Regions from separate parts of the Pantoea eucrina genome, predicted to be linked through region 2. Evidence: predicted binding sites of a transcription regulator. Region 2 holds the regulator's gene; the other holds the start of a gene.
The links. The regulator ArgR, encoded in region 2, controls arginine synthesis, uptake and breakdown. The targets are predictions, from matches to a motif close to ANTGAATAAAAATACANT.
Positions count from the first base shown of each region.

Region 1: the regulator ArgR is predicted to act here: its motif matches at 2,045-2,062, upstream of argC (N-acetyl-gamma-glutamyl-phosphate reductase).

Region 1 covers NZ_CP083448.1:3,220,999-3,235,952, reverse strand. The annotation lists gene ppc (phosphoenolpyruvate carboxylase) at 1-600, opposite strand, end outside; gene argE (acetylornithine deacetylase) at 850-1,998, opposite strand; gene argC (N-acetyl-gamma-glutamyl-phosphate reductase) at 2,163-3,167, shown strand; gene argB (acetylglutamate kinase) at 3,186-3,962, shown strand; gene LAC65_RS15375 (argininosuccinate synthase) at 3,977-5,194, shown strand; gene argH (argininosuccinate lyase) at 5,263-6,636, shown strand; gene oxyR (DNA-binding transcriptional regulator OxyR) at 6,985-7,902, shown strand; gene sthA (Si-specific NAD(P)(+) transhydrogenase) at 7,885-9,285, opposite strand; gene fabR (HTH-type transcriptional repressor FabR) at 9,479-10,123, shown strand; gene LAC65_RS15350 (YijD family membrane protein) at 10,142-10,498, shown strand; gene trmA (tRNA (uridine(54)-C5)-methyltransferase TrmA) at 10,530-11,633, opposite strand; cobalamin riboswitch at 11,747-11,926, shown strand; gene btuB (TonB-dependent vitamin B12 receptor BtuB) at 11,996-13,861, shown strand; gene murI (glutamate racemase) at 13,806-14,657, shown strand.
Region 2 covers NZ_CP083448.1:2,992,465-3,007,418, forward strand. The annotation lists gene amiB (N-acetylmuramoyl-L-alanine amidase AmiB) at 1-1,073, opposite strand, end outside; gene tsaE (tRNA (adenosine(37)-N6)-threonylcarbamoyltransferase complex ATPase subunit type 1 TsaE) at 1,070-1,543, opposite strand; gene nnr (bifunctional ADP-dependent NAD(P)H-hydrate dehydratase/NAD(P)H-hydrate epimerase) at 1,550-3,064, opposite strand; gene queG (tRNA epoxyqueuosine(34) reductase QueG) at 3,063-4,202, shown strand; tRNA gene LAC65_RS14180 (tRNA-Gly) at 4,628-4,703, opposite strand; tRNA gene LAC65_RS14185 (tRNA-Gly) at 4,729-4,804, opposite strand; tRNA gene LAC65_RS14190 (tRNA-Gly) at 4,883-4,958, opposite strand; gene orn (oligoribonuclease) at 5,177-5,725, opposite strand; gene rsgA (small ribosomal subunit biogenesis GTPase RsgA) at 5,828-6,877, shown strand; gene asd (archaetidylserine decarboxylase) at 6,974-7,870, shown strand; gene mscM (miniconductance mechanosensitive channel MscM) at 7,887-11,222, shown strand; gene mdh (malate dehydrogenase) at 11,270-12,208, opposite strand; gene argR (transcriptional regulator ArgR) at 12,628-13,098, shown strand; gene yhcN (peroxide/acid stress response protein YhcN) at 13,564-13,827, shown strand; gene yhcN (peroxide/acid stress response protein YhcN) at 13,921-14,187, shown strand; gene LAC65_RS14235 (barstar family protein) at 14,248-14,517, opposite strand; gene LAC65_RS14240 (NAD-dependent succinate-semialdehyde dehydrogenase) at 14,532-14,954, opposite strand, start outside.

The DNA.
Region 1 (14,954 bases), 230 kb from region 2:
ATCGACCGGGGTAGGGCGATATTTACGGATCTCATCCGTATGCCACGCCTGGGCTACCAGCTGGCGCAGACGGCGCATCACCTGATTGCGCTCATAGTCGGTAATATCAGCGTGGTCGAGCTGCTCCAGGCAGCTGTTCACTTCGCCGAGCTTGTGGATCAGGGTGCGGCGGGTAATTTCAGTCGGGTGTGCGGTCAGGACCAGCTCCAGCGACAGCTCTTCAATCGCCTGACGGATAGCCATTTCGCTGAGATCGCTATGCTGCTTCAGGCGCTCAAACGTCTTTTTCAGCAGCTCCGGATGGTTAGCGCCATCGCCGCTGCGTGAAATGGTCTGATACTGTTCAGCCACGTTAGTAAGGTTAAGAAACTGACTAAAGGCGCGGGCCACCGGCAGCAGCTCATCGTTAGAAAGGTTCTGCAACGTTGACAGCAGCTCCCGGCGATGAGAGTCATTGCCTGCACGGGATGACTTAGAGAGTTTGCGGATGGCTTCCACCCGATCGAGAATGTTCTCTCCCAGTGCATCCTTTATCGTATCCCCGAGCAGTTTGCCGAGCATACTGACATTACTTCGCATTGCGGAATATTGTTCGTTCATTTGACCCTGACACCCTTATCGTCTTTTAACCCCTCTGGACCCAACCAGCGGGTATAACATCATCTTTTATCTAGCCACGATTTGTGAACTCCGTCAATTAGCCTGAACTGACGAAAACAGGCAGCTAACGTGCGGAAAGTGATAAGTTTTATCGGGGATAGAGAGAGATAAGTTATTCTTATCAGCAAACACCAGATAATGACGGGGCATTTTGCTGATTAAACAGTGAAATGCCCCGCAGATTATCTATCAGTGACAAAAATGCTGCACAACCTGCGTGATCAGGGCGTGAGTTGGCTTAATAAATGCGGTATCGATAAATTCATCCGGCTGATGCGCCTGCTCGATTGAACCTGGTCCCAGCACCAGCGTCGGGCAGATCTGCTGAATAAAAGGCGCTTCGGTACAGTAGTTGACCACTTCCGTCGGCACGCCCAGCAGCTTCTCCACCACCGTAACCAGTTCATGATCGGCCGGACACTCATAACCCGGAATAGGCGGATGCAGTTCGCCTACGGTCAGGCGGCCAGGCCAGCGGGCGCTCACCGGTGCCAGCGCTTCATTCAGCAAGCCATCCAGATCGTTCAGGCTCAGGCCCGGCAGTGGCCGGATATCCATATGCAGTTCGCAACAGGCGCAGATGCGGTTAGCCGCGTCACCACCATGAATATGACCAAAGTTCATAGTCGGATAAGGAATGGCAAAGCCATCATGGTGATAGCGCTCTTTCAGGGTATGGCGCAGCTTCATCAGTTCTGTAATAGAGGCGTGCATCAGCTCAATCGCATTTACGCCGCGCGCCGGATCGCTGGAGTGGCCTGACTGGCCCTCAATGCGGATAGCGTGTGAAAGGTGGCCTTTGTGGGCGCGCACCGGTTTGAGCGAGGTAGGCTCACCGATAATGGCGCAGTCGGGGCGCAGCCGGGCTGACTCAGAGAAATATTTGGCACCTGCCATCGTGGTCTCTTCGTCAGCGGTCGCCAGCACATAGAGCGGTTTTTTAAGCGTAGTGACGTCAACATCGCGCAGCGCATCGAGAATAAAGGCGAAGAAGCCTTTCATATCTGCCGTGCCCAGCCCGTAAAGTTTATTGTCATGTTCAGTCAGGACAAACGGATCGCGTGTCCAGCGTCCGTCATCAAAGGGTACGGTGTCAGTATGACCCGCCAGCAGCAGTCCGCCTGCGCCTTCACCGCTGCGCGCCAGCAGGTTGAACTTATGTCGCGTGCCCGGCACCGGCTGAACTTCAACGCTGAAGCCCAGATCGCGGAACCAGCCCGCCAGCAAATTGATTAAACTTTCGTTGCTCTGGTCAAGCGCGCTGTCGGTTGCGCTGATTGACGGTGAGGCGATCAACTGGCGGTAGAGTTCGATAAAAGGTGGAATTTTTGACTTCACTGTTGACGGTCCTTAGGTTAGGATGTATCAATATTCATGCACTAATAGTGAATAAAAATACATTAACGTCGTCTGCATGTGAACTGAAAAAGTGCAAACGGCATCGTGGGCAACGGGGCACGGCCGCGACCCGATACGTTGACTGTAAAAAGGTATACAGCCTGATGTTGAATACGCTGATCGTTGGTGCCAGTGGTTATGCTGGCGTAGAGCTTGCCACTTACCTGAATCGCCATCCGCATATGAACATAACCGCTTTAGCGGTTTCAGCGCAAAGCCCGGATGCCGGAAAATTGCTCTCCGATCTCCATCCGCAGCTGAAAGGTATCGTGGATCTGCCGCTGCAGCCGCTGAGCGATCCGGCGGCGTGGGCAGAGAAAGTCGATGTGGTGTTCCTCGCGACGGCGCATGAAGTCAGCCACGATCTGGCACCTGAATTTCTGAAAGCAGGCTGCGTGGTCTTCGATCTCTCAGGCGCCTTCCGGGTCAACGATGAGGCGTTCTACACCCGCTATTATGGCTTCAGTCATCAGCATCAGGCGTGGCTGGATAACGCGGTATATGGTCTGGCCGAATGGAATCACGAACGTATTAAAGAGGCCCAGCTGGTGGCCGTGCCTGGGTGCTATCCCACCGCAGCGCAGCTGGCGCTGAAGCCGCTGCTCAAAGCGGATCTGCTGAATGACGCGCAGTGGCCGGTAATCAATGCCACCAGCGGCGTCAGCGGAGCCGGGCGTAAAGCCAGCGTCGCGACCAGCTTTTGCGAAGTGAGCCTGCAGCCCTACGGCCTGTTTAACCACCGTCATCATCCGGAAATAGTTGCCCATCTTGGCGCGCCGGTTATTTTTACCCCGCATCTGGGTAATTTTCCCCGCGGTATTCTCGCAACCATCACCTGCCGTCTGAAAGCGGGCATTACGCAGCAGGATGTGACCGATGCGTTTTATGCGGCCTATCACGACAAGCCGCTGGTGCGCCTCTATGACAACGGCGTACCGGCGCTGAAAGCGGTAGTGGGCCTGCCGTTCTGCGATATCGGTTTTGCCGTACAGGATGAGCATCTGATTGTGGTTGCGGCAGAAGATAACCTGCTGAAAGGCGCGTCATCACAGGCGATTCAGTGTCTGAATATTCGTTTCGGTTTCCCTGAAACACTCTCTCTGATTTAACGGACGGATAACGTAACCATGAGCAATCCACTGATCATTAAACTGGGCGGCGTACTGCTGGATAGCGAAGAAGCACTGGCCCGGCTGTTTGATGCGCTGCTGGCGTATCGTAATGAACATCAGCGTCCGCTGGTGATTGTGCACGGCGGCGGCTGTCTGGTCGACGAACTGATGAAAAAGCTCGCGCTGCCGGTGAAAAAGAAAGATGGCCTGCGCGTTACACCCGCCGATCAAATCGACATTATTACCGGCGCGCTGGCGGGCACTGCGAATAAAACGCTGCTGGCGTGGGCAACCCGTTACGGCATTAATGCTGTCGGGCTGTGTCTGGGCGATGCCGGACTGGTCAGCGTCGCGCAGTTTGACGAAGAGCTGGGGCATGTCGGGCAGGCCACGCCGGGCAACCCTGCGCTGCTGAATACGCTGCTTAATGCAGGCTATATGCCGGTTATCAGCTCAATTGGCATCACTGCCGGCGGAGCGCTGATGAATGTGAATGCCGATCAGGCAGCGACGGCGCTGGCAGCCACTATCGGAGCCGATCTGGTGCTGCTCTCTGACGTCAGCGGCATTCTCGACGGCAAAGGCCAGCGCATCGCTGAAATGACCGCAGCGAAAGCGGAACAGCTGATTGCGCAGGGCATTATTACCGACGGTATGATTGTTAAAGTCAACGCTGCGCTGGATGCGGCACGCACGCTGGGCCGTCCGGTCGATATCGCCAGCTGGCGCCATGCTGAGCAGCTGCCCGACCTTTTCAACGGCGTGTCGATTGGCACCCGGATTCTCGCATAATCAAGGATTAAGACATGAGCACGCAAAACATTAAAAAAATCGTTCTGGCCTACTCAGGCGGCCTCGATACCTCAGCCATCATTCCATGGCTGAAAGAGAATTACGGTGGCTGCGAAGTTGTGGCGTTTGTCGCCAATATTGGTCAGGACCCGGCCGACCTGGAAGGCGTTGAGAAAAAAGCGCTGCAGTCGGGCGCATCTGAATGTCACGTAGTGGATCTGCGTGAAGAGTTCATCAGCGATTACGTCTATCCGGTGCTGCAGACCGGTGCCCTGTATGAAGGCACCTATCTGCTGGGCACGTCAATGGCGCGTCCTATCATTGCTAAAGCGCAGGTTGAACTGGCGCTGAAAGTGGGTGCTGACGCGCTGTGCCACGGCGCAACCGGTAAAGGCAACGACCAGGTGCGTTTCGAAACCACCTATACCGCGCTGGCACCACAGCTTAAAGTTGTTGCGCCATGGCGCGAGTGGGATCTGCGTTCGCGTGAGGCGCTGCTCGACTATCTGAAAGAGCGCAATATCCCGACGACCGCGTCGCTGGAGAAGATCTACAGCCGCGATGAGAACGCGTGGCATATCTCCACCGAAGGTGGCGTGCTGGAAAGTCCGTGGAATGCACCGAATAAAGATTGCTGGGTATGGACCGTGGATCCGCTTGAAGCGCCGGACCAGCCGGAAAATGTCACCGTGACCGTTGAAAAAGGCTGCGTGGTTGCCGTAAACGGCGAGCAGCTGAGCCCGTTCCAGTGCCTGGAAAAACTCAACGTACTGGGTGCTAAACATGGCGTTGGCCGGATCGATATCGTGGAAAACCGTCTGGTTGGCATCAAATCACGCGGCTGCTATGAAACCCCTGGCGGTACCATCATGGTAAATGCGCTGCGTGCGGTTGAGCAGCTGGTTCTGGATCGCGACAGCTTCAAATGGCGTGAGCAGCTGGGCCAGGAGATGTCTTACGTGGTTTACGATGGTCGCTGGTTCGCGCCGCTGCGCCAGTCTATTCAGGCGGCGGCGGCATCGCTGGCTGAAGAGGTCAACGGCGAAGTGGTTCTGCAGCTTTACAAAGGTCAGGCTACGGCGATTCAGAAGAAATCGGCTAACAGCCTCTACTCAGAAGAGTTCGCCACCTTTGGTGAAGATGAGGTGTATGACCATCGTCACGCGGGCGGCTTTATTCGCCTGTTCTCCCTCTCTTCGCGCATTCGTGCGCTGAACGAGCAGAAGAAGTAAGCACGCGGCAGCAGTTATATAAGGGCGGCTCAGGCCGCCTTTTTCAACACGATTTTAGGAGCAAGCAGATGGCACTTTGGGGCGGACGGTTCTCGCAGGCAGCAGACCAGCGGTTTAAACAGTTTAATGATTCACTGCGTTTTGATTACCGCCTGGCGGAGCAGGACATTACCGGCTCTGTGGCGTGGTCAAAAGCGCTGGTAACCGTGAACGTTTTAACCTCAACGGAACAGCAGCAGCTTGAAGCGGCGCTGAACGAGCTGCTGGCGGACGTACGCGCGAATCCGTCACAGATCCTGGAAAGCGATGCAGAAGATATTCACAGCTGGGTCGAGGGCAAGCTGATCGATAAGGTCGGGGCGCTGGGTAAAAAGCTGCATACCGGACGCAGCCGTAACGATCAGGTTGCCACCGATCTGAAGCTCTGGTGCAAAGAGCAGGTTGCCCTGCTGCTGGACGCGACGCGTCAGCTGCAGAGCGCGCTGGTGGCGACGGCAGAAGCGAATCAGGATGCCGTCATGCCGGGCTATACGCATCTGCAGCGCGCGCAGCCGGTTACATTCGCCCACTGGTGTCTGGCGTATACCGAAATGCTGGCGCGCGATGAGAGCCGTCTGCAGGATACGCTGAAGCGGCTGGATGTCAGCCCGCTGGGCTGTGGTGCGCTGGCCGGTACCGCTTATGAGATTGACCGCGAGCAGCTGGCAGGCTGGCTCGGTTTTGCTTCGGCAACGCGTAACAGCCTGGATACCGTATCCGATCGCGATCATGTGCTGGAGCTGCTCTCCGACGCGTCAATTGGCATGGTGCATCTGTCGCGCTTTGCAGAAGACCTGATTTTCTTTAACACGGGCGAGGCGGGCTTCGTCGAGCTGTCTGATAAAGTCACCTCAGGTTCATCGCTGATGCCGCAGAAGAAAAATCCGGATGCGCTGGAGCTGATTCGCGGTAAATGCGGCCGTGTCCAGGGCGCACTGACCGGCATGATGATGACGCTGAAAGGCCTGCCGCTGGCCTACAACAAAGATATGCAGGAAGATAAAGAAGGGCTGTTTGACGCGCTGGATACCTGGCTCGACTGTCTGCATATGTCAGTGCTGGTTCTGGATGGTATTCAGGTTAAACGTCCGCGTTGTCAGGAAGCGGCTGAACAGGGCTACGCCAATGCCACTGAGCTGGCAGACTATCTGGTCGCGAAAGGCGTGCCGTTCCGCGAGGCGCATCATATTGTGGGAGAAGCGGTCGTCGCGGCTATCCAGCAGGGTGTGGCGCTGGAAGCGCTGAGTCTGGCTCAGCTGAAGCAGTTCAGTGACGTCATCGAAGAGGATGTCTATCCGGTGCTTTCGCTGCAGTCCTGCCTCGACAAGCGTAACGCGCGCGGTGGTGTTGCGCCGCAGCAGGTAGCCCAGGCGATTCGCGAAGCACAGGCGCGTCTGCAATAGCCGCTCCCGGACGCTGGCCGGTTTGATACGCCATAAAAAAAGCGGGCTTTATAAAAAGCCCGCCAACCTCTGGCTTCGGAATTGCATATTTTTATAGGCACATCATCAGCGTACCGGCACTCCCCGCCAGCACAGTGATTGGGTTCAGCAAAACAGATTTGCTGCGTAAAAAGCGTTTTTTGTAAAAGCGTTCAGCCCCGGCACATGTTCAGCAAATAAATAAATTTTTCTACAAATGCATGGGCTTAAATCAGTGAGCGCTATTATTCCCGTGCATAGCTTGATAGGGCCAATCGTTCGTTGCTATTCTATCTATCGCCACGGGCTATCGTGGTTTGGAGGATATTAATGAACATTCGCGATCTCGAGTATCTGGTTTCACTTGCGGAACACCGCCATTTCCGTCGCGCTGCTGATGCCTGTCATGTCAGTCAGCCGACTCTGAGCGGACAGATCCGCAAGCTGGAAGATGAACTGGGCGTCATGCTGCTGGAACGTACCAGCCGTAAAGTGCTGTTCACCCAGGCAGGATTACTGCTGGTTGATCAGGCGCGAACCGTACTGCGTGAGGTTAAGGTGCTGAAAGAGATGGCCAGCCAGCAGGGTGAAGCGATGTCCGGACCGCTGCATATCGGACTGATCCCCACGACCGGCCCCTATCTGCTGCCCAATATTATTCCTATGCTGCATCAGACTTTCCCGAAGCTGGAGATGTATCTGCATGAAGCACAGACTCAGCAGCTGCTGGCACAGCTCGACAGCGGGAAACTTGACTGCGCTATTCTGGCGCTGGTTAAAGAGAGTGAAGCCTTTATTGAAGTGCCGCTGTTTGATGAGCCCATGAAGCTGGCGATCTACAAAGATCACCCGTGGCACGATCGCGATCGCGTGCCGATGTCCGATCTGGCGGGTGAAAAACTGCTGATGCTGGAAGATGGTCACTGCCTGCGCGACCAGGCGATGGGCTTCTGCTTTGAGGCGGGTGCGGACGAAGATACCCATTTTCGCGCCACCAGCCTGGAAACGCTGCGTAATATGGTGGCGGCCGGCAGCGGCATTACGCTACTGCCTTCACTGGCGGTGCCTAAAGAGCGCGTGCGCGATGGTGTCTGCTATCTGCCCTGTTATAAACCGGTACCGCAGCGCACTATCGCGCTGGTTTACCGGCCAGGTTCGCCTCTGCGCAGCCGCTATGAGCAGCTGGCAGAAGCAATCAAAACCCATATGCAGGGCCATTTTGACGCCGCGTTAAAACAGGCGGTTTAATCCGTTCAGCGCGGCCACGCGATAGGCTTCAGCCATGGTGGGGTAGTTAAAGGTGGTATTCACGAAATACTCAATCGTGTTACCGCCATTTTTCTGCTCCATAATGGCCTGACCGATGTGAATGATCTCCGCTGCGCGCTCACCAAAGCAGTGGATCCCCAGAATCTCTTTTGTCTCGCGGTGAAACAGGATTTTCAGGCTGCCGACGTGCATGCCAACAATCTGCGCGCGTGCCAGATGCTTAAACTGCGCACGACCCACTTCATAAGGCACTTTCATCGCGGTCAGCTGCTGCTCTGTTTTTCCTACCGAGCTGATTTCAGGAATGGTGTAGATACCGGTCGGAATATCTTCGATCAGATGCGCACTCGCTTCACCTTTGATGATCGCCTGAGCAGCAATACGCCCCTGATCGTAGGCGGCGGAAGCCAGGCTTGGATAGCCAATCACATCACCCACGGCATAAATATGTGGCTGCGCGGTCTGATACATACTGTTGACTTTGAGCAGGCCGCGTCCATCCGCTTCCAGACCCACGTTCTCCAGCGAAAGCGAGTCGGTGTTCCCGGTGCGGCCGTTCGCATACAGCAGACAATCCGCTTTGACTTTTTTGCCGGACTTCAGGTGCATGATCACGCCATCGCTGACGCCTTCAATCTTCTCAAACTCTTCGTTGTGACGGATCACCACACCGCTGTTCCAGAAGTGGTAAGAGAGAGAGTCGGACATCTCCTGATCGAGGAACGCCAGCAGACGATCGCGGGTGTTGATGAGATCGACCTTGACGTTAAGACCGCGGAAGATAGAGGCGTATTCGCAACCAATCACGCCGGCACCATAGATGATCACATGACCCGGTTCATGATGCAGGTTCAGGATAGAGTCGGAATCGTAGATGCGCGGGTGTGTAAAGTCGACGTCGGCCGGGTGATAGGGACGTGAGCCGCAGGCAATGACAAATTTTTCTGCCGTAAGCTGCTCGCGGGTGCCATCAGGCTGCTCCACCTCTATCGTGTTGGCATCAACAAAATGCGCGTCGCCCTGATAGAGTTCACAGCGGTTACGCTCATAAAAGCCCTGGCGCATGGCAGTCTGTTGACTGATAACATTTTCGGTGTGGTTAAGGATATCAGCGAACGAGGAGCGGAGAAGACGGGTATGATCGCTGTAGAGCGGGTTCTGATTGAATTCAATGATGCGGCTGACGGCATGACGCAGCGCTTTGGAAGGGATGGTTCCCCAGTGTGTACAACCGCCGCCAATGTTGTGGTAGCGTTCGATCACTGCGATGCGCGCTCCCTGCTTGACCAGCCCCATCGCCGCACCTTCGCCGCCCGGACCGGAGCCAATTACAATGGCATCGTAATCGTAAGACTTTTGCATACCAGTACGTCCTATTCTTCTATACATTTTTACAACGAGATTCTAACATCTCGCCGCGCACATCTGAATTCTAACAGTGAAAAATGCAGAAGTTTGACATTCAGTGAGGTTAACAGGCGGTGACAAAGTTTGCCCGGCTGTACGCTGAAAAGTTTGTTATAGTGAGCGCCTGATTACTCACAAGGCCGCAAAAATGGGCGTTCGGGCGCAACAAAAAGAACGTACAAGACGTTCGCTGATTGAAGCTGCATTCAGTCAGCTTAGTGCAGAAAGGAGTTTTGCCAGCCTGAGTTTACGCGAAGTGGCACGTGAAGCCGGCATTGCCCCAACCTCATTCTATCGTCACTTTCGCGATGTGGATGAGCTTGGACTGACCATGGTTGATGAGAGCGGGCTGATGCTGCGCCAGCTGATGCGCCAGGCGCGCCAGCGTATCGCGAAAGGCGGCAGCATCATTAAAACGTCGGTGGCAACCTTTATGGAGTTCATCGGCAACAACCCGAATGCGTTTCGGCTTCTGCTGCGCGAACGTTCCGGCACGTCAGCCGCCTTCCGCGCTGCTGTTGCACGTGAGATCCAGCATTTTATCGCAGAACTGGCTGACTACCTTGAGCTGGAAAGCCGTATGCCGCGCAGCTTTACCGAAGCGCAGGCTGAGGCGATGGTGACCATTGTTTTTAGCGCCGGCGCTGAAGCGCTGGATGTCGACTCTGACCAGCGGCGTAAGCTGGAAGAGCGGCTGGTACTGCAGCTGCGTATGATCGCCAAAGGCGCCTACTACTGGTATCGCCGGGAACAAGAGCGGCTGGCCGTGACCCTGGAAATCCCTGAAAAATAACGTGATAAGGATAATGAAATGATTGAGCAGCATCCTCGTGATAAAGGAACGTTATTACTCTCTTTTATCACTGGTTTAGCAATCAACGGCTCCTTTTCGGCGCTGTTCAGTAGCTTTGTGCCGTTTTCCATTTTTCCGCTGATAGCGCTTGGGCTGTCAGCATGGTGCCTGCACCAGCGTTATCTCAATCGCAATATGCCGGACGGCATGCCGTCACTGGCCGCGGCATTTTTTCTGCTGGGCATTCTGGTTTATAGCGCCATGGTGCGCGCAGAATATCCGGATATCGGCTCGAACTTCATTCCTGTCATTCTGATGACGGGACTGGTGTTCTGGATTGGCACGCGCTTCCGCCGCGCCAGAAGCCGGCAGTAAAAAAAACGGGAACCTGCGGGTTCCCGTTTTTTTATGCTTTGCGCGTCAGCAATACGCCGCATTCCATATGGTGGGTGTACGGGAACTGATCGAACAGCGCCAGTCGCTCAATCTGATGCGTGCCTGACAGCGCGGCCAGATTGTCGCACAGAGTCTGCGGGTTACAGGAGATATACAGAATACGCGGATACGCCTGCACCATTTTTACCGTTTCATCATCCAGCCCGCTGCGTGGCGGATCGACAAAAATGGTCTCGCACTGATAGCTGCTGAGATCGATGCCTTCCAGCCGGTTAAAGCTGCGCACGCCGTTCATGGCCTGGGTAAACTCTTCCGCTGCCATACGAATAATCTGTACGTTATCGATCTGATTCACAGCGATATTGTACTGAGCCGACGCCACCGAGGGTTTAGCTATCTCTGTGGCCAGTACGCGGCGGAAATTGCGCGCCAGCGCCAGCGAAAAGTTACCGTTACCGCAGTAAAGCTCCAGCAGGTCGCCACGCGACTGCTGCGTAACATCCAGCGCCCACTCCAGCATCTGAATGTTCATGGCGGCATTAGGCTGGGTAAAGCTGTTTTCCACCTGGCGGTAAATCAGCTCTTTGCCCGCCACCGGCAGACGCTCATCCACGTAGTCGCGATCCAGACAGATTTTGGTTTTGGTCGCGCGTCCAATCAGCTGCACATCAAATCCTTCAGCGCGCAGCTGGTCACGCAGCGTGCTGGCGGCGGCATGCCACTCTTCTTCCAGTTTGCGATGATAAAGCAGGGAGATCACAATCTGGTTGCTCAGCGTGGAGAGATAATCGATCTGGAACAGCTTAAAGCGCAGCACCTGATTATCACGTATCGCTGCCATCAGTCTGGGCATCATCTGATTAATCAGCTCGCTGGCGGCTGGAAAGCTGTCCACGCGAATGCGCTGTTTGGTCGTCTGGTCGAAGATGATGTGATAGAGGTCGTCACCGTCGTGCCAGATGCGAAACTCTGCGCGCATACGGTAGTGACTGACCGGCGATCGGAACACCTCCACGTCAGGCGTGGTGAAAGGGGTCATCATCGTCTGTAAACGGCTGACTTTTTCAGCGAGTTGCGCGTCATACTGGTCAATCGGGAGCTGTTCGGGTGTCATCTTCAATCCTGGTAATAAGCCTGCTTGCCGGGCGATTGTAGGCATTCAACTGCTGATGTCCAGCCCAACCGAACGTCAGAAAGCGGGAGGGGTGGATCGGCGGCGGGCTTAACCGTAGACTGCGGCCGCCGGCCTCATTGAGTTAAAAGGGAATCCAGTGCAAATCTGGAGCTGACGCGCAGCGGTAAAAGAATGTCGTGGTGATCGCCCAGGCAGACACTGTCCTGACGGATGGGAAGTCTTCACCATTTATGGTTCTCAGCCCGAAGACCTGCCGGTGTATCGTCGCAAACGCTGAGATCATCGCGTGCTATCGATCTCAGGCCTGCGGCATCCGGCTCGATCCTTTGGATGCTATAACAATGAAAATAACGTCTGCTTCGCTGTTCGCCCTGAGTGCAACAGCGCTGTCGCTCTGGGCGCGCTCTGGCTATGCCCGGCAAAATGATAATACGCAACTTGTCACCGCTAACCGTTTTCAGCAGCCGGTCAGCAGCGTGCTGGCACCAGGTGAGGTGATCACGCGGGAAGATATCGATCGCTGGCAGGCTAAATCGCTGACGGATGTCATGCGGCGCCTGCCGGGCGTGGATATTGCGCAAAACGGTGGTCCGGGCCAGACCAGTTACATCTATATCCGCGGTGCGGAAGCGCGTCATACGCTGGTGCTGATTGACGGGATCCCGCTGGCGAAGTCGGGGATCACCGGGATCGCTGACTTTAGCCAGATTCCGCTGGCGTTGATTCAGCGTATTGAGCTGATCCGCGGACCACGCTCCGCCGTTTACGGCGCCGATGCCATTGGCGGCGTGGTGAACATCATTACTGAGAACAGTGAGCCAGGCGGGCAGATAACGGCGGGCCTCGGGTCGAATCGCTATCAGGAGTATGATGCGGCGCTGCGACACAAGGTGGGCGAGGATACGCTGGTAACCGTAGCGGGGGCCTTTCAGTCGACGCGCGGCTATAACATCCAGCCGCAGTCGGCGTACGCAGTGGATGGCGATCGGGACGGCTTTCGCAGTAAAACATTCTGGGCCGGTGTGAATCACCGTTTCAGCGACAGTTTATCCGCCTTCTTTCGCGGCTACGGCTACGGCAATAATAGTGCGTATGATGCAGGCTATCAGGACGGCAGTGATAAACGGCAGATTTATAATCATACCTATGAAGGCGGTATGAAGTTCAGTGAAGAGCGCTACTCTTCGGAACTGAGCTACAGCTACCAGCGCTATAAAGATTACAACTATGCCAGTACGCTCGGCCTCTATCGTCCGGGCACGTCGCTGGATGATATGAGCCAGCGCAATCTGCAGTGGGGTAACAGTGTTGCCATGGCGCATGGCACACTCAGCGCCGGCATCGACTGGCAGCAGCAGAAACTGGCGTCCAGCGATCGGTTCAGCGCTGACAACTACACGCGTAACAGCACCGGTTACTATCTGACTACGCAGCAGCAGTTCAATACGCTTACGCTGGAAGGTGCGCTGCGCGGTGACGATAACAACCAGTTTGGCTGGAACGGCACGTGGCAGGCAGCGGCGGGATGGGCGTTTATGCCCGATTATCGCCTCATCTTTTCGTATGGCACCGCTTTCCAGGCACCTACACTGGGGCAGATGTATGGGCAGAGCCGTCTGTTTATTGCATCCAATCCCGATCTCCGGGCTGAGAGGTCACATCAGATTGAAACCGGTCTCGAAGGACTCAGCGGTCCGGTCGAATGGCACCTCTACCTTTACCACAATAAAATCAATAACCTGATCGACTACAGAGCTGACGAAAACTTTACTGGCACCTACTACAACGTACAGTCAGCGACGATTAAAGGCGTGGAGTGGAGCGGCAGTGCAGATACCGGTATTTTTACCCACCGTATCACGCTGCAATATATCGATCCGCGCCGCGATGACGATAATGAGGTGCTGGCACACCGTTCCCGCCAGCAATATAAGTATCAGCTGGACTGGACCGCACTGGATATCGACTTTGATCTCGCCTGGCAATATTTTGGTAAAAGCTACAACAACAATACCAACCAGTACGCAGCAACACAGCGTCGCATGCCGGGTTATAGCCTGGTTGATTTCTCAGCTGCGTATCCGGTCACGTCTCATCTGACAGTTCGTGGTAAAATTGCCAATCTGTTGGATAAGGATTATGAGACGGTTTATGGCTATCGCACCCCTGGACGAGAATACTACCTTAGCGCCAGCTACAGCTTCTGATCTCCGTCCCACCGTGCTGGTGTTTGATTCCGGCGTAGGTGGGCTTTCCGTCTATGATGAAGTCCGGCAGCTGCTGCCGGACCTGCACTATCTCTACGCTTTCGATAATGAAGGGTTTCCCTATGGCGAGAAAACGGAAACGTACATTGTTGAACGCGTAGTGGCAGTGGTTACGGCCATTACGCAGCGTTTTCCGCTCGCATTAGTCATCATTGCCTGTAACTCGGCCAGTACCGTCTCTTTACCTGCACTGCGCGAACGCTTTGCGTTTCCGGTCGTCGGCGTGGTGCCGGCAATTAAACCGGCGGCTCGCCTGACACGTAACGGAGTCGTCGGGCTGCTGGCAACGCGGGGAACGGTAAAGCGTCCTTATACCCATGAACTGGTGAAACAGTTTGCCCGGGAGTGCACCATTGAGATGCTGGGGTCTGCTGAGCTGGTGGAACTGGCAGAGGCGAAGCTGCATGGTGAACCGGTATCACTGAATGATGTTCGCCGGGCAGTGCAACCCTGGTTACGTATGAAAGAGCCGCCGGATACGGTCGTGCTGGGCTGCACGCACTTTCCACTGCTGCGCGATGAACTGCAGCAGGTTCTGCCGGATGGAACCCGGCTGGTTGATTCCGGTGCTGCTATAGCCAGGCGTACCGTCTGGCTGCTTGAGCACGAGGCGCCTGATGCGGCTTCTGCTGACAGCAACATCGCGTTTTGCACATCTATGGATGAAGAAGCGGTACAGTTATCCGGCGTTTTACAGCGTTATGGCTTTCCGCTGCTCGAAAAACTGGCAGTTTGAGGCGGTTTCGCTGAAAAAAACAACACTCAGAAAATAATTCAAAATTAGCACTTGTCAGCCCGGAAGAACTCCCTATAATGCGCCTCCACTGACACGGCACAACGGCTTACGAAGCGTCGCGTTAAGCAGGTGGCTTTTACAGCAACCTTCAGAAAAGCAAAAATAAATGCTTGACTGAAAATGCGGAAAGCGTAATATACGCATCCCGCGCCGCTTGAGAAATCGCGGCGCTGCTCTTTAACAATTTATCAGACAATCTGTGTGGGCACTCGCAGGATTGATATCACAAGCCTACGG
Region 2 (14,954 bases):
TCCGGCAACCGTTTATGCAGCGGCGTGATGCCGCGTAACTGCTGCAGAACTTTGACCGCTACGTCATAACCGACGCGCTGTGAGTGGCCAAACTGCAGATCCAGCACCGCCTGGCTGAGATAGGGATCGGCCTGGCTGTTCGCCAGCAGATCGCCCGCTCCGCCCAGCAGCTCAGACTGTTTCTCTTTCTGCTCCAGCCAGTTTGCCATTTCGTTATTGGCGCGCCGGTTTGACAGCACCCAGACGGAAGCGCCGGTTGCCGAGTGGTTTGGCGCCGCATCGGCGTGAATAGAGACCAGCAAATTGGCGTTCTCTTTGCGGGCAACCTCTGAACGTCCCATCACCGAGATAAAGTAATCGCCGTTGCGCGTCAGCACCGGTTTAAACATCGGATCCCGATCCAGCAGCGCTTTAAGCTTGCGTGCAATAGCGATAGTAACGTTTTTTTCCCGCAGCCCGCGCTGCCCCATCGCCCCCGGATCCTGCCCGCCATGACCGGCGTCAATGGCCACAATCACCGCATCGTTAAGGGTAACCGCGCCGCCCGGACGTATCGTGGTGTTGCTGTTGGTCACCGCGGTGACCGGATTGCCATCAAACGGATTGCCCTGGCTGCTGGCTACGCTGGCGCTCTGGCGCGCAGCGGTAACCGGCGCGGCTGCGGTGCTGCTGCGGTTTACCGGCCGGGTGCCGCGCAGGGTAAACACCACGCGATAATTATTGCCGTCACGCTGCGTCGCAGCGCGCGTTTTAGTGGACTGGTTTAAATCAAATACCAGCCGGATGCTCCGGGCATCTTTAGGCTGGCTGTTGCGAATGCGCTGCACGATGTTTTCACCGCTGAAGCTCAGCGGCAGCCCTTTGATCGTGCCGCTCTGGCGAATATCCAGCACCACCCGGTCAGGGTTATGCAGCGGAAAAAAACCGTATACCGGCTGGCCGTTGAAGCTGAGCGTCACCGTTGCCTGATTCGCCCCGTTCTCAACTTTAATATCTGAAAGCGTGGCGGCAAATGACGTAGCGGAAAACAGGCAGAGCACGACCAGCACGATGCTTTTTATCCGTGGCTTCATGCCGGATCTCCCTGCTGCATCTGCTCCAGCAGCACGGCGCCATGTGCGGAAACCGCCGTGATTTCTGCTTCACGCCCCGTTTCTGCATAACGCAGCGTCAGTGACAGATCGGGCTCGGGCAGAAAGCCTGCGCCCTGCTGCGGCCATTCAACCAGACAGAGCGCCTCACCGCTGAAATAGTCGCGGATACCCATAAACTCCAGCTCTTCCGGATCGGCCAGGCGATAGAGGTCGAAATGATAGAGGGTACGATCGCCAATCTCATAGGGCTCAACCAGCGTATAGGTCGGGCTTTTAACATTGCCCTGATGACCGAGCGCCTGCAGAAAGCCGCGGCTGAACGTCGTTTTACCGGCGCCCAGATCGCCATACAGATAAATAACGGCCGCGCTGCTGCAAACGCGAGCCAGTTGCGCACCCATTTTCAGGGTTGCCGCCTCATCGGGCAAAGAAATTACACAGGTTTTCATGCGTTATTATTGCATCATCTCTGGATTAACAAACTGCCACAGTTGCTCAAACAAATCAGTGGCTAACATACCGCGCGTTCCGTGCTGACGGGCAACTGCATCGGCCGCTGCGCCGTGTACCACGCAGCCCGCACAGGCGGCTTCAAACAGCGAAAGCTGCTGGCCCAGCAGGGCCGCAATGATACCGCTCAGCGTATCGCCCATGCCGCCCGACGCCATACCGGCGTTACCGACATCAGCAATGGCAATATCGCCCGCGGCGCTGGCAATGACCGTACCGGCGCCTTTCAGAACCACGACTCCGCCATAACGCCGGGCCAGGTTCTGCGCGGCCTGCAGGCGATCGTGCTCGATCTCACTGGTTTTTACTCCGAGCAGCCGGGCCGCTTCGCCGGGATGCGGCGTAATGATGCGATTCTGACGGTTATCCGGATTGATTGCCAGCAGGTTAAGCGCATCTGCATCCCAAAGCATGGGCTTTTCACAGGCCGCGACCTGCTGCAGCGCCTGCTGTGCCCAGTCGCGTTGTCCCATACCCGGCCCAATCGCCACAACGTCCGCCCACGCCAGCGCGTTATGCAGTTTTTCGCGCGTAAATGCATCAACCATCAGCTCAGGACGTGCGGTAATAAGCGGACCGATATTATCAGCCTGCGTCAGCACGCGCACCAGTCCGGCACCGCTGCGTAGTGCCGCCTCGCCGGTCATACGGATGGCGCCGGCAGTACCGCTGTCGCCGCCAATAATCAGCAGCTGTCCGTGATCGCCTTTATGCGAGGTCGCCTGGCGCGGTTTAAGCCAGCGCGTCAGGTGCTCCGCTGCATAGCGCCGGACAGGCGCCTGTTGCCCGCTGAGCCAGGCATCAAGGCCCAGCGTATCGCAGTGCAGCTCACCGACATGATCGCGTGCTTTTCCCGTCAGCAGACCCGGCTTCAGCGCAATCATACTCAGCGTGCGACTGGCGACAACCGCCGCACCTGGCGTGGCACCGGTCGTCGCCAGTAAGCCGGACGGCACGTCGATAGCGAGTACCGGCGCGGTGTGCTGATTGATCGCTTCAATCAGGGGTGCATAAGGTGCCGCGGGCGCGCGGCTGAGGCCGGTGCCCAGCAGCGCGTCCACAATCAAATCGACCTGCTCCGGCCACGGGCTGTCTGCGGCATGAATCTCGCCGCCTGCGTCCAGCCAGGCTTCGCGCGCCTGCCGTGCTTCATCAGGTAGCGGCCTGCTGCCTTCACACGCCAGCAGCGTGACCGCCATACCGGCTGCCTGAGCCAGCCGCGCAATGACGTAGCCATCACCGCCGTTGTTGCCGTGGCCGCACAGGATCAGCCAGTGCCCGGCCTCTGGCCAGCTCTGGCGCGCCAGGGTAAAGCTCGCCTGACCGGCGCGCTGCATCAGTTCATAAAGCGTCAGCCCCAGGCTGTCTGCTGCATCCTGCTCCAGCTGCGCCATGGCCTGCGCAGGCCAGACAGAGTGTGGTAAACTGCGCGCGTTTGCATCAACTGCCTGGTTTCTCATGTCATACCCTCTCGATCTTCAACAGCTTGCTCAACAGATTAAACAGTGGGGCCGCGACCTCGGCTTTCAGCAGGTCGGCATCTGCGACACCGATTTACGTGCTGAAGAGCCAAAGCTACAGGCGTGGCTGGACAAGCAGTATCACGGTGAGATGGCATGGATGGCGCGCCACGGCATGATGCGTGCGCGTCCGCATGAACTGTTGCCCGGCACGCTGCGGGTGATCAGCGTCCGCATGAACTATCTGCCCGCAAAAGCGGCTTTTTCCCAAACCCTGAAAAATCCTCAGCTTGGCTACGTCAGCCGCTATGCGCTGGGTCGCGACTATCACAAAGTATTGCGCAATCGTCTGAAAAAGCTCGGAGAAATGATCCAGGCGCACTGCAGTGAACTCAATTTTCGCCCGTTTGTGGATTCCGCTCCCGTAATGGAGCGGCAGCTGGCGGCGAAAGCGGGCCTCGGCTGGACCGGAAAACATTCACTGATTCTGAATCGTGAAGCGGGCTCATGGTTTTTCCTTGGTGAACTGCTGATCGATCTGCCGCTGCCGGTGGATGCTCCCCAGGAGGAGCAGTGTGGCCGCTGCGTCGCCTGCATGACGATCTGCCCGACCGGGGCCATTGTTGAGCCCTATGTTGTGGATGCGCGGCGCTGTATCTCCTACCTCACCATTGAGCTGGAAGGCGCCATCCCTGAAGCGTTGCGTCCGCTCATCGGCAACCGTATTTATGGCTGTGATGACTGCCAGCTGATCTGTCCCTGGAACCGCTACAGCCAGCTGACGGATGAAGCGGACTTTTCACCGCGTGCGGTACTGCATGCGCCAGAGCTGACCGCGCTGTTTGGCTGGGACGAAGCGCGTTTTCTGCGCGTGACGGAAGGCTCGGCAATCCGGCGAATCGGTCATCTGCGCTGGCTGCGCAACATTGCCGTGGCGCTGGGCAATGCCCCCTGGTCAGCTGAATGCGTGGCGGCGCTGCAGCAGCGACGCGGTGAAGATCCGCTGCTGGATGAGCATATTGACTGGGCGCTGGATCAGCAGCAGCAGAAGCGCGCAGCTGAAGTTATTGAGGTGCAGCCTGCGAAAACGCTGCGTTTAGTCCGCGCCGTGGAAAAGGGTCTGACACGTGATGCATGATTGAGCGCATCTGCTGCACACAGGCTTGTCCACACGCTGTGCATAAGATTTTTTCATAAAAATAGTGACGCACAGGCATGCGTGGTCTATAGAGACCATTAACATAATGAAATAGTGATTTATATAATAAAAACAATTACTTGAATGTAAATTGTAAACTTATATTTGCTGAATAACGCGCAGGCGTCGAGCCAGAGCTTGTGGATAACTCTGTTTAAAAGGGTTTTGCATGATGGGTATAACGCCGCCTTTCAGGCGCGGACAAATTGTGGATAACTTGCAGCGGTATGCAGCAAACCATCGGCAATATCGACGCTGACACAGCGTGTGTAATGTTCAGAACAACGCAGACTGCAGAAAGAGCAAAAGCAGTGCTTAATGTCTGATGACGCCCGCAGGCAGGAAACAATCGTGAATAAGAAAACTGGAGCGGGAAACGAGACTCGAACTCGCGACCCCGACCTTGGCAAGGTCGTGCTCTACCAACTGAGCTATTCCCGCAAAGAGGTTACTACAAAACAGATTCTGGAGCGGGAAACGAGACTCGAACTCGCGACCCCGACCTTGGCAAGGTCGTGCTCTACCAACTGAGCTATTCCCGCATTATCGTTGATATTCAGCCTGCTGCTATGCGGCAAAGCAAAACATCTGATATTGGTATCTGACTACATCTTTAAATCTGGAGCGGGAAACGAGACTCGAACTCGCGACCCCGACCTTGGCAAGGTCGTGCTCTACCAACTGAGCTATTCCCGCATCATCATCGCGACTATCTGAACCGGCGTAACTTTCACGCGGAGGGATAAACGCTGATGCTTTACTGCTGCGCACCACACGAAATTCTTCATCGGTACGGGGTGCGCATTATACGAGAATTCGTTTTTGCCGCAAGCCTCTTATCGCAAAATTTTGCGCTTTCAGCGCGTTTGCTGATTTAATCGACAAAATGATGCTTTACTGTGCATTTCAGGCCGTTAAAGCTGCAAAAAATGCTCGCGATAGTACGCCAGCTCCGCGATTGACTCGCGAATATCATCCAGCGCCTGGTGCGTACCCGCTTTTTTAAAGCCCGGCAGGATCTGCGGTTTCCAGCGTCGCGCCAGCTCTTTCAGCGTGCTGACATCCAGATAGCGATAATGGAAGTAGGCTTCCAGCTCTGGCATATAGTTAAACAGAAAACGGCGATCCTGACCGATGCTGTTGCCGCAAATCGGTGAAGTGTTGGCAGGCACCCACTGCTGCAGAAACGCCAGCGTGGCTTGTTCTGCCGCCCGATCGTCATACTGACTCGTTTTGACCCGCTCAACCAGGCCACTGCCGGTATGGGTCCGCACGTTCCACTCATCCATCAGGGCCAGCTGCTCATCAGACTGATGCACCGCCAGTACCGGCCCCTCAGCGAGCACGTTTAAGTTTGCATCGGTAACGATCGTCGCGATCTCAATAATGCGATCGCGAAGCGGATCGAGTCCGGTCATTTCAAGGTCGATCCAGATCAGGTTATTTTCGTTTCCAGCTGTCATCTATTTTCCATCCATTGCCAGTGTCGTCATTCGACCGCGTTAAGGTGTATCATAGACGTTTTGCCCAGCGGGGCGAAGCCTGGCGAAAGCGTGAGAGGATGCGTGAGCAAAAATAAACTGTCGAAGGGTCAACAACGTCGCGTAAGCGCAAACCATCAGCGTCGTCTGCAGCAACGGAGTGAAAAACCGGAGCCTGATGATAGCCTGTTTGGCGATGCGTCTGAGGGCGTGGTGATCAGCCGCTTTGGCATGCACGCAGATGTCGAAGACCAGGCGGGCGAAGTGCATCGCTGTAATATCCGCCGCACTATCCGCTCGCTGGTTACCGGCGATCGCGTTGTATGGCGTGCAGCGAATGAAAATGGCGGTAAAGGTATCGTTGAAGCGGTACACGAGCGTAAAACCGTGCTGACCCGCCCCGATTTTTATGACGGCGTAAAGCCTATCGCGGCCAATATCGATCAGATCATGATCGTGTCAGCTATTTTGCCGGAGCTTTCGCTCAATATTATCGACCGCTATCTGGTCGCCAGCGAAACGCTGGGTATTGAGCCGTTACTGGTACTCAACAAGATCGATCTGCTGGATAGTGACGCGCGTGCGTTTGTTGATGAGCAGATGGATATCTATCGCCATATCGGCTATCGCGTGCTGATGGTCTCCAGCTACGCACAGGATGGCCTGAAAGATCTGGAAGCGGCACTGACCGGGCGCGTCAGCATTTTTGCCGGCCAGTCAGGCGTGGGTAAATCGAGCCTGCTGAACCGGCTGCTGGGACTGGATGTTGCCGGCAGTGAGATTCTGACCAATGATGTGTCGGATGTGTCCGGACTGGGTCAGCACACCACGACCGCCTCACGTCTTTACCACTGCCCGCACGGCGGCGATGTGATCGACTCGCCCGGAGTGCGTGAATTTGGCCTGTGGCACCTTGAGCCGGAACAGGTTACCCGCGGGTTTATCGAATTCCGCGAATTTCTCGGCAGCTGTAAGTTCCGCGACTGCAAGCACGATACCGATCCCGGCTGCGCAATCCGTGAAGCGGTAGAGAATGGCCTGATCAACGCGTCGCGCTTTGATAATTACCACCGTATTCTTGAGAGTATGGCGCAGGTAAAAACGCGTAAAAACTTTTCTGCCGATGAAGATTGATCGGTAAAACGACATAGTCGCTAACTCACCGGGGCGCTGCTACAATCCGCCCCCCCTTTTTTACGTAAACCACAGGTATTAAGCCAGGAGGCAACGGTGTTTGATCGTTTTAAACTCGGCCTGAATCATATTCTGCCCAAGAAGGCGCTGACCGAACTCGCCGGCTGGGGCGCCAGTCGCCGCGGTGGCTGGCTGACCAAAGCGGTCATTGATGCTTTCGTCTGGTTCTATAAAGTTGACATGGCGGAAGCCAGTAAGCCGCATACCGGCAGCTATCGCACGTTCAACGACTTCTTTGTCCGCCCGCTGAAAGAGGGTGCCCGCCCTGCCGATCCTGACGCCTCGCTGCTGGCGCTGCCGTGTGACGGCGCGATCAGCCAGCTGGGCCGCATCACCGGCGATCAGATTTTTCAGGCGAAAGGACACTACTATACGCTGCAGGCGCTGCTGGCAGGCAACGACGAGCTGGCAGAGAAGTTTATTGATGGGGAGTTCGTTACCACTTATCTTGCCCCGCGCGACTACCACCGCGTGCATATGCCCTGCAACGGCATTCTGCGTGAAATGATCTACGTGCCAGGCGACCTCTACTCCGTTAACCCGCTCACGGCGCGCAATATTCCTAATCTGTTTGCGCGTAATGAGCGCGTTATCTGCGTATTTGATACCGATCACGGCCCGATGGTGCAAATTCTGGTGGGTGCCACTATCGTCGGCAGTATTGAAACTGTCTGGGCAGGAACCGTGACGCCGCCGCGTGAAGGTGTGATCAAACGCTGGCGCTATCCTTCTGCCGAACATGATGGTGCGGTCGTACTGCTGAAAGGTCAGGAAATGGGCCGTTTCAAGCTGGGTTCAACCGTGATCAACCTGTTCGCTCCTGACCGGATAAAACTGGCGGAAAGCCTGGAGGCGGAAAGTAAAACGCGTCTCGGCCAGCCGCTGGCTATTGCACTGCCGCAGTCTGGCGACAGCGCCCCGCTGACTCAATAATCAGAGACCTGCTCCCGTGCGCGCTTTCCTTGTTCTACTGCTGAGCCTCGTGCTCAGCAGCCCTCTCTGTGCCGCCTCCCTCCCCTCCACTACGCAGCTGCAGCAGGAGCTGGATGAGGCGAAATCCGCTAAAAACAGTCCTGCACAAACCGAACAGGTGCAGGCGCTGGAAGCGGCCATCAATTTTCTCTCTGAACGCAGCGACTCGCTGGAGCGGGCGAAGCAGTATCAGCAGGTGATCGACGATTTTCCCCGGCTGGCACGCGAACTGCGCCAGCAGATCGCCACGCTGAACGAGACCAGCAAACCCGTACGCAGCAACATGAGCAATGCGGAACTGGATCAGGAAATACTCCAGGTCAGCAGCCAGCTGCTGGAAGAGGGACGGCAGGCGCAGCAGGAGCAGGACCGCGCACGTGAAATCAGCGACTCGCTGGCGCAGCTGCCGCAGCAGCAGACTGATGCGCGCCGTGCCATGACGGAGAATGAGCGTCGCGCGCAGGGCATTTCAAACAACGCGTCACCCCTTGCCCAGGCGCAGGTGTATGCCCGTCAGGCGGAAAGCGCAGCGAGCAAAGCCCGGGTGGATGAGCTGGAGCTGGCGCAGCTTTCAGCCAATAACCGTCAGGAGCTGGCCCGCATGCGGGCAGAAGTGCATCAGCGGAAAGCCACGCAGCTGGATAACTATCTGCAGGCGCTGCGCAGCCAGCTGAACAATCAGCGTCAGCGCGAGGCGGAACTGGCGCTGGAGCGCACGGAGCAGCTGGCGGAAAACAGCGGCGATCTGCCGCCCACCATTAGCGAGCAGCTGCGTATTAATCGTCAGCTCTCTGCCGATCTGAATCAGCAGGCGCAGCGTATGGATCTGGTCGCCTCGCAGCAGCGTCTGGCAACTAATCAGACGCTGCAGGTGCGCCAGGCGCTGAGCACGCTGCGCGAGCAGTCACAGTGGCTGGGCGCCTCTAATTTGCTGGGTGAAGCGCTGCGCGCGCAGGTAGCCCGTCTGCCCGATATGCCAAAAGCACAGCAGATCGATAGCGAAATGGGCGAGCTGCGGGTACAGCGGCTGCACTATGAGTCACTGCTCGAGCGTCAGCAGACATTGCGTAAAGAGAAGCAGGAAGATGGCACGCCTTATACCAGCGAACAGAGCCGGATCCTGGACGCGCAGCTGCGCACCCAGCGTGAACTGCTTAATTCGCTGATCTCCGGCTGCGATACGCTGATTCTGGAGATCACTAAGCTGCGGGTGTCAAACACGCAGCTGCAGGATGCGCTCAGCGAAGTTAAAGAGGCGACGCATCGTTACCTTTTCTGGACGGCAGATGTCAGTCCGGTGGGCCTGAAGTATCCCCTTGAGGTAGCAAGCGCCCTCACCCGCCTGCTGTCGCTGGATACGCTGGGTCAGATGGGCAAAGCGCTGGCCATGATGTTTACCAGTCGCGAAACGGTGCTGCCGATTATGGGTGCCGTGCTGCTGGTGGGTTTCAGCATCAGCTCACGCCGCCACTACAACGCGTTTATGGCGCGCGCCGCCAGCCGCGTGGGCAAAGTGACACAGGATCGCTTCAGTCTGACGCTGCGGACGGTATTCTGGTCCATTCTGGTGGCGCTGCCGCTGCCGGTGCTCTGGGCGGCACTGGGGTATGGCCTGCAGCATGCGTGGCCCTATCCGTTTGCCGTGGCGATAGGGGATGGCATTACCGCCACGCTGCCTCTGCTGTGGGCGTTTATGATTAGCGCCGCCTTTGCCCGTCACGACGGCCTGTTTGTCGTGCATTTTCGCTGGCCGCAGACGCGGGTGGCGCGCGCCATGCGCTACTATTCGCTGACGGTTGGGCTGATTGTACCGCTGATCATGCTGCTGATCGCCTTTGGCAATCTGGAAGATCCGCAGTTTTCCGCGACGCTGGGACGACTCTGTTTTGTGCTGATTTGCGGTGCACTGAGCATTGTCACGGTCAGCCTGAAGCGCGCCGGTATTCCGCTTTATCTTGATAAAGAGGGCAGCGGTGATAATTTTGTCAATCGCATCCTGTGGAACCTGATGATCGCCATTCCGCTGGTGGCCGCTTTTGCATCCTGCATCGGCTATCTGGCAACCGCCCAGGCGCTGCTGGCTCGCCTGGAAACCTCAGTCTGTATCTGGTTCTTCCTGCTGGTGATTTATCACATTATTCGCCGCTGGATGCTGATTCAGCGCCGACGCATTGCGTTCGATCGCGCCCGCCAGCGTCGCGCTGATATGCTGGCCAATCGCGCCCGCAGTGAAGAAGAAAAAGAGCAGCAGAGCGCCACCAATACTGACACCATTGAAATTGATGAGCCGGTGATTGACCTCGATGCCATCAGTGCGCAGTCGCTGCGGCTGGTGCGCTCTATCCTGACGCTGATTGCACTGGTATCGGTGATCCTGCTCTGGTCGGAAATCCACTCCGCGTTTAGCTTCCTCGATAACATTCCGCTCTGGGATGCCAGTACCACGGTTCAGGGCGTTGAGAGTGTGCAGCCTATCACGCTGGGTGCGGTGCTTATCGCCATTCTGGTGCTGATCATCACCACGCAGCTGGTCCGCAATATGCCTGCGCTGCTGGAGCTGGCGCTGCTGCAGCATCTCAGCCTCGCGCCGGGTACCGGCTACGCCATTACGACGCTGACCAAATATGCGCTGATGCTGATGGGGGGCCTGATAGGCTTCTCAATGATTGGCGTGGAGTGGTCAAAGCTGCAGTGGCTGGTCGCTGCACTGGGTCTTGGGCTCGGATTTGGCCTGCAGGAGATTTTTGCCAACTTTATCTCCGGCCTGATTATCCTGTTTGAAAAACCGATCCGCATCGGCGATACCGTCACTATTCGCGATCTTACCGGCAGCATTACGCGTATTAACACCCGCGCGACCACCATTACCGACTGGGACCGGAAAGAGATTATCGTGCCCAATAAAGCGTTTATTACCGAGCAGTTCGTGAACTGGTCTTTGTCAGATTCCGTTACGCGTGTGGTGCTGACGATTCCGGCGCCGGCGCGCGTAAACAGTGAAGAAGCCACCACCATACTGAAACAGGCGGCCGAGCGCTGCACCTATGTGCTGGATATGCCGCCGCCGGAAGTTTACCTGGTGGACCTGCAGCAGGGTATTCAGCTGTTTGAGCTGCGCGTGCATGCGGCAGAGATGGGCCATCGCATGCCGCTGCGGCATGAGCTGCATCAGCTCATTCTGCGGGGCTTCGCGGAGCACAATATTGAGATGCCTTTCCCGCCCTTCCAGGTGCGTATGGAAACGCTGGGACGCAAAACGCCTGCCGGCAATGGCACGGCGGCGACGCAGACCTTCAAATCTGGCGGACTGTAACAAAAACGCCCGGCTTCAGCCGGGCGTTTCACACTGCGTAACAGGAGTTACTGCTTCACAAACTCTTCACCCTGCGCAATATCTTTTTTCAGCGTCTCCAGCATGCCGTTCAGCGCCTGCTGTTCAAATTCGCTCAGCGTGCCCAGCGGGCGACGTTCGGCAATCCCGTTTTTCCCCAGCAGCAGCGGCTGAGAAAAGAAGCGCGCATATTCACCATCGCCTTCGACATAGGCGCATTCAACTACATTGGCCTCACCCTGCAGCGCACGGATCAGCGACAGACCAAAGCGTGCGGCGGCCTGCCCCATTGAGAGAGTCGCCGATCCGCCACCCGCTTTGGCTTCTACCACTTCGGTGCCGGCGTTCTGAATACGCTTTGTAAGATCGGCGATCTCCTGCTCGCTGAAGCTGACGCCCGGCACCTGCGACAGCAGCGGCAGAATGGTCACGCCAGAGTGGCCGCCCACGACCGGCACCTCTACTTCTCCTGGCTGTTTACCCTTGAGCGCAGCGACAAAGGTATTAGCACGAATGACATCCAGCGTGGAGACGCCAAACAGCCGGTTTTTATCGTAAACGCCGGCTTTTTTCAGCACCTCTGCGGCGATCGCCACGGTGGTATTAACCGGATTAGTAATGACGCCAATCAGCGCTTTAGGTGCCGTGCTGGCTACCTGCGCGATCAGGTTACGGACAATGCCCGCGTTAACGTTAAACAAATCCGCGCGATCCATGCCGGGCTTACGCGCTACCCCGGCAGAAATCAGGACCACGTCGGCCCCCTTCAGCGCAGGGGTGGCATCTTCACCGCTAAAACCTTCAACCGTCACAGCGGTAGGGATATGGCTGAGATCGACCGCCACGCCAGGCGTGACCGGTGCAATATCATAGAGAGAGAGGGCGGAACCCGCGGGTAACTGCGTTTTGAGCAGCAGAGCCAGCGCTTGGCCAATACCGCCAGCGGCTCCGAGAACGGCAACTTTCATCCTGAACTCCTTATTAAGATGGGGCAAAGATATGCCAGAAATCCATCAGCTTACGAGTTTAGTCAACATCTCAGGCGATAGCGACATAGCCGTTGCGCACAGGCAGCCTGCTGCTATCTGCTTCCGATACCGCTCTGTTTCAGAAGCGCCTGAATGATCTTATCGCAGCCAGCAGAGATATACGGCTTTGATCGTCGATCTGGTTGTTACCACGTCAATAGTATAACAACTTTGCAACCTCTGCTTTGCGCGTCAGCGCGCGATTTTGGTGCGTAGCCAGTTTCTGCTAGAATGCCCGTCCCGCGCGGACGTATGGCGAAAGTCGCTGCTGACGCATTGCATAAAAATTCATCTAAATGCATAATAATTTATCAGCTGCAGGCTTGTTGCCTGCTGCGCCTCTCATTCATTGGTAGCTTATGCGTAATCCTTCAAAACAAGACGACCTTATCAAGGCATTTAAAGCCTTGCTTAAAGAAGAAAAATTCAGCTCTCAGGGCGAAATCGTGCAGGCGCTGCAGGAAGATGGCTTTGAAAATATCAATCAGTCAAAAGTCTCCCGCATGCTGACAAAGTTTGGCGCGGTGCGCACGCGCAACGCGAAAATGGAGATGGTTTACTGCCTGCCCGCTGAACTGGGCGTCCCTACCGCTACCAGCCCGCTGAAAAACCTGGTGCTGGATATCGATTACAATGAAGCGCTGGTCGTGATTCATACCAGCCCGGGCGCCGCGCAGCTGATTGCCCGCCTGCTCGATTCTCTCGGCAAAGCAGAAGGAATTCTGGGTACTATCGCCGGCGATGACACCATTTTCATCACCCCGGCGCGTGCTTTTACCGTTAAGCAGCTCTATGACGCGGTACTGGTGCTGTTTGAGCAGGAGCTGTAACACTTCTTTGCCGGTGGCCAGTCTGCCGGCACCTTCTGGCGTTCAGATACCTGATGTCCTCTGTTACTTCGCCCCGCCTTTATCGCTAAAGGTTATCAGGCTGGCTGATATAGGTCAGACCTTTAAGCTCCTGTTACTCTCAGCCATATATTCTCCTGCCTGTAACCGCTCTTTCGCCCGTTTTAACTAATTTTCTCGCCAGCGTGCAGCGGCATTGACCATAAACTTTGGCACGAAAAGTTAATTTGACGCAGATCACTGTTTTTGCGAAAAAAAAGCGCTTAACGGATGAAAAATAGCCGATTTTAATAACTTAACGTTATAAAAAGGTGGCATAAGGATAAAGGATAACAACGAAACATTATTAGCGAAGTATTAATTTCCCGCGTGATTAGATCTATACTTCTTTTCGTGACGCAAATCACACTAACTAAAAAGATAAAAATCACAGACGAGGAAAATACCATGAACGTTAAAGCGGCTATCGCCACCCTAAGCATTCTTTCTGCACTCTCATTTGGCGCTTCTGCAGCAGATTCTATTTCTGCCGATCAGGCAGCGAACCTGCAGTCTGCCGGCACCATCAGCGTCAGCGGCGTGGGCGGCTCGCCAATGGATATCCACCAGCAGCTGAATGCGAAAGCCGATGCGCAGGGCGCAAAAGCGTATCGTGTTATCGAGGCTTATAACGACAACACATACCACGCTACAGCTGAACTCTATAAATAACTGTCAACCGGCGTGATACAACGCCGATGCTAATCGACGACCCGCTTACTCTGGTGTAGCTGCAGGTTGTTGATGCTAACGAGGAGATACATCATGAAAATCAAAACAACTCTTGCAACGGCTGGCCTGCTCTCTCTGTTTGCCTTTGGCGCCTCTGCGGCTCAACTGGTTACCAGTGAATCAGCACAAAATCTGCAGCCTGCTGGCAGCACCATCTCAATCAGCGGTACCGGCGGTTCACCAATGGATTATCGCGAACAGCTTTCTCAGAAAGCTGATGCGCAGGGCGCCAGTGCTTACCGCGTCATCGAAGCGCGTACCGGCGACAGCTATCATGTGACCGCCGAACTCTATAAGTAATTCCTCGTCACCCCTGACGAACCCTTTGGCCCCGCTTTGCGGGGCCCTTTTTGGGTTGTATTACTGAGCGGTAAAGCGGAGCTGGCCCTCCAGCTCCTCTTTTGCCTTTTCAAATAGCAGGATCAGTGCGCTATACCGGCGTTTCTGCCCTCTCCCCAGATTAACGAAGACAATTTCCAGCGGCAGCGGAAGCTGTTCACCGGTCATCACCCGCCAGAGATCGTCCGGATCGCGAATAGCGGCCTCGTTCAGCATAAAACGCTCGCCAAACTGACTGTAGAAGTGGGCCTGATCGACGATTTCATCAAAATCGAAACGCTCGGTTCGCATGCTGTATCCTCCTGCTAAGAGAGACCGCCCAGATGCAGCGCTTTGACTTCCAGGTACTCTTCAATACCCAGCACTGAGCCTTCGCGTCCCAGACCTGATTCTTTAATCCCGCCAAACGGCGCCACCTCAGTAGAGACCGCGCACTCATTAATACCGATCATCCCCGCTTCCAGCGCGGCAGCGACGCGGAACACCCGCTGCAGATTCTGCGTATAGAAGTAGGCAGCCAGACCATATTCGGTATCATTCGCCCGCCCGATTACCTCCTCTTCACTGCTGAAGCGGAAGCAGGCCGCAACCGGACCAAATGTCTCCTCCTGCGCCAGCATCATGCTCTCCTGCGCCCCGGCAATAACCGTGGGCTGCCAGAAATTGCCGCCCAGCGCATGCCGTTCGCCACCGGTGACAATTCGGCCACCTTTACGCACCGCATCCTG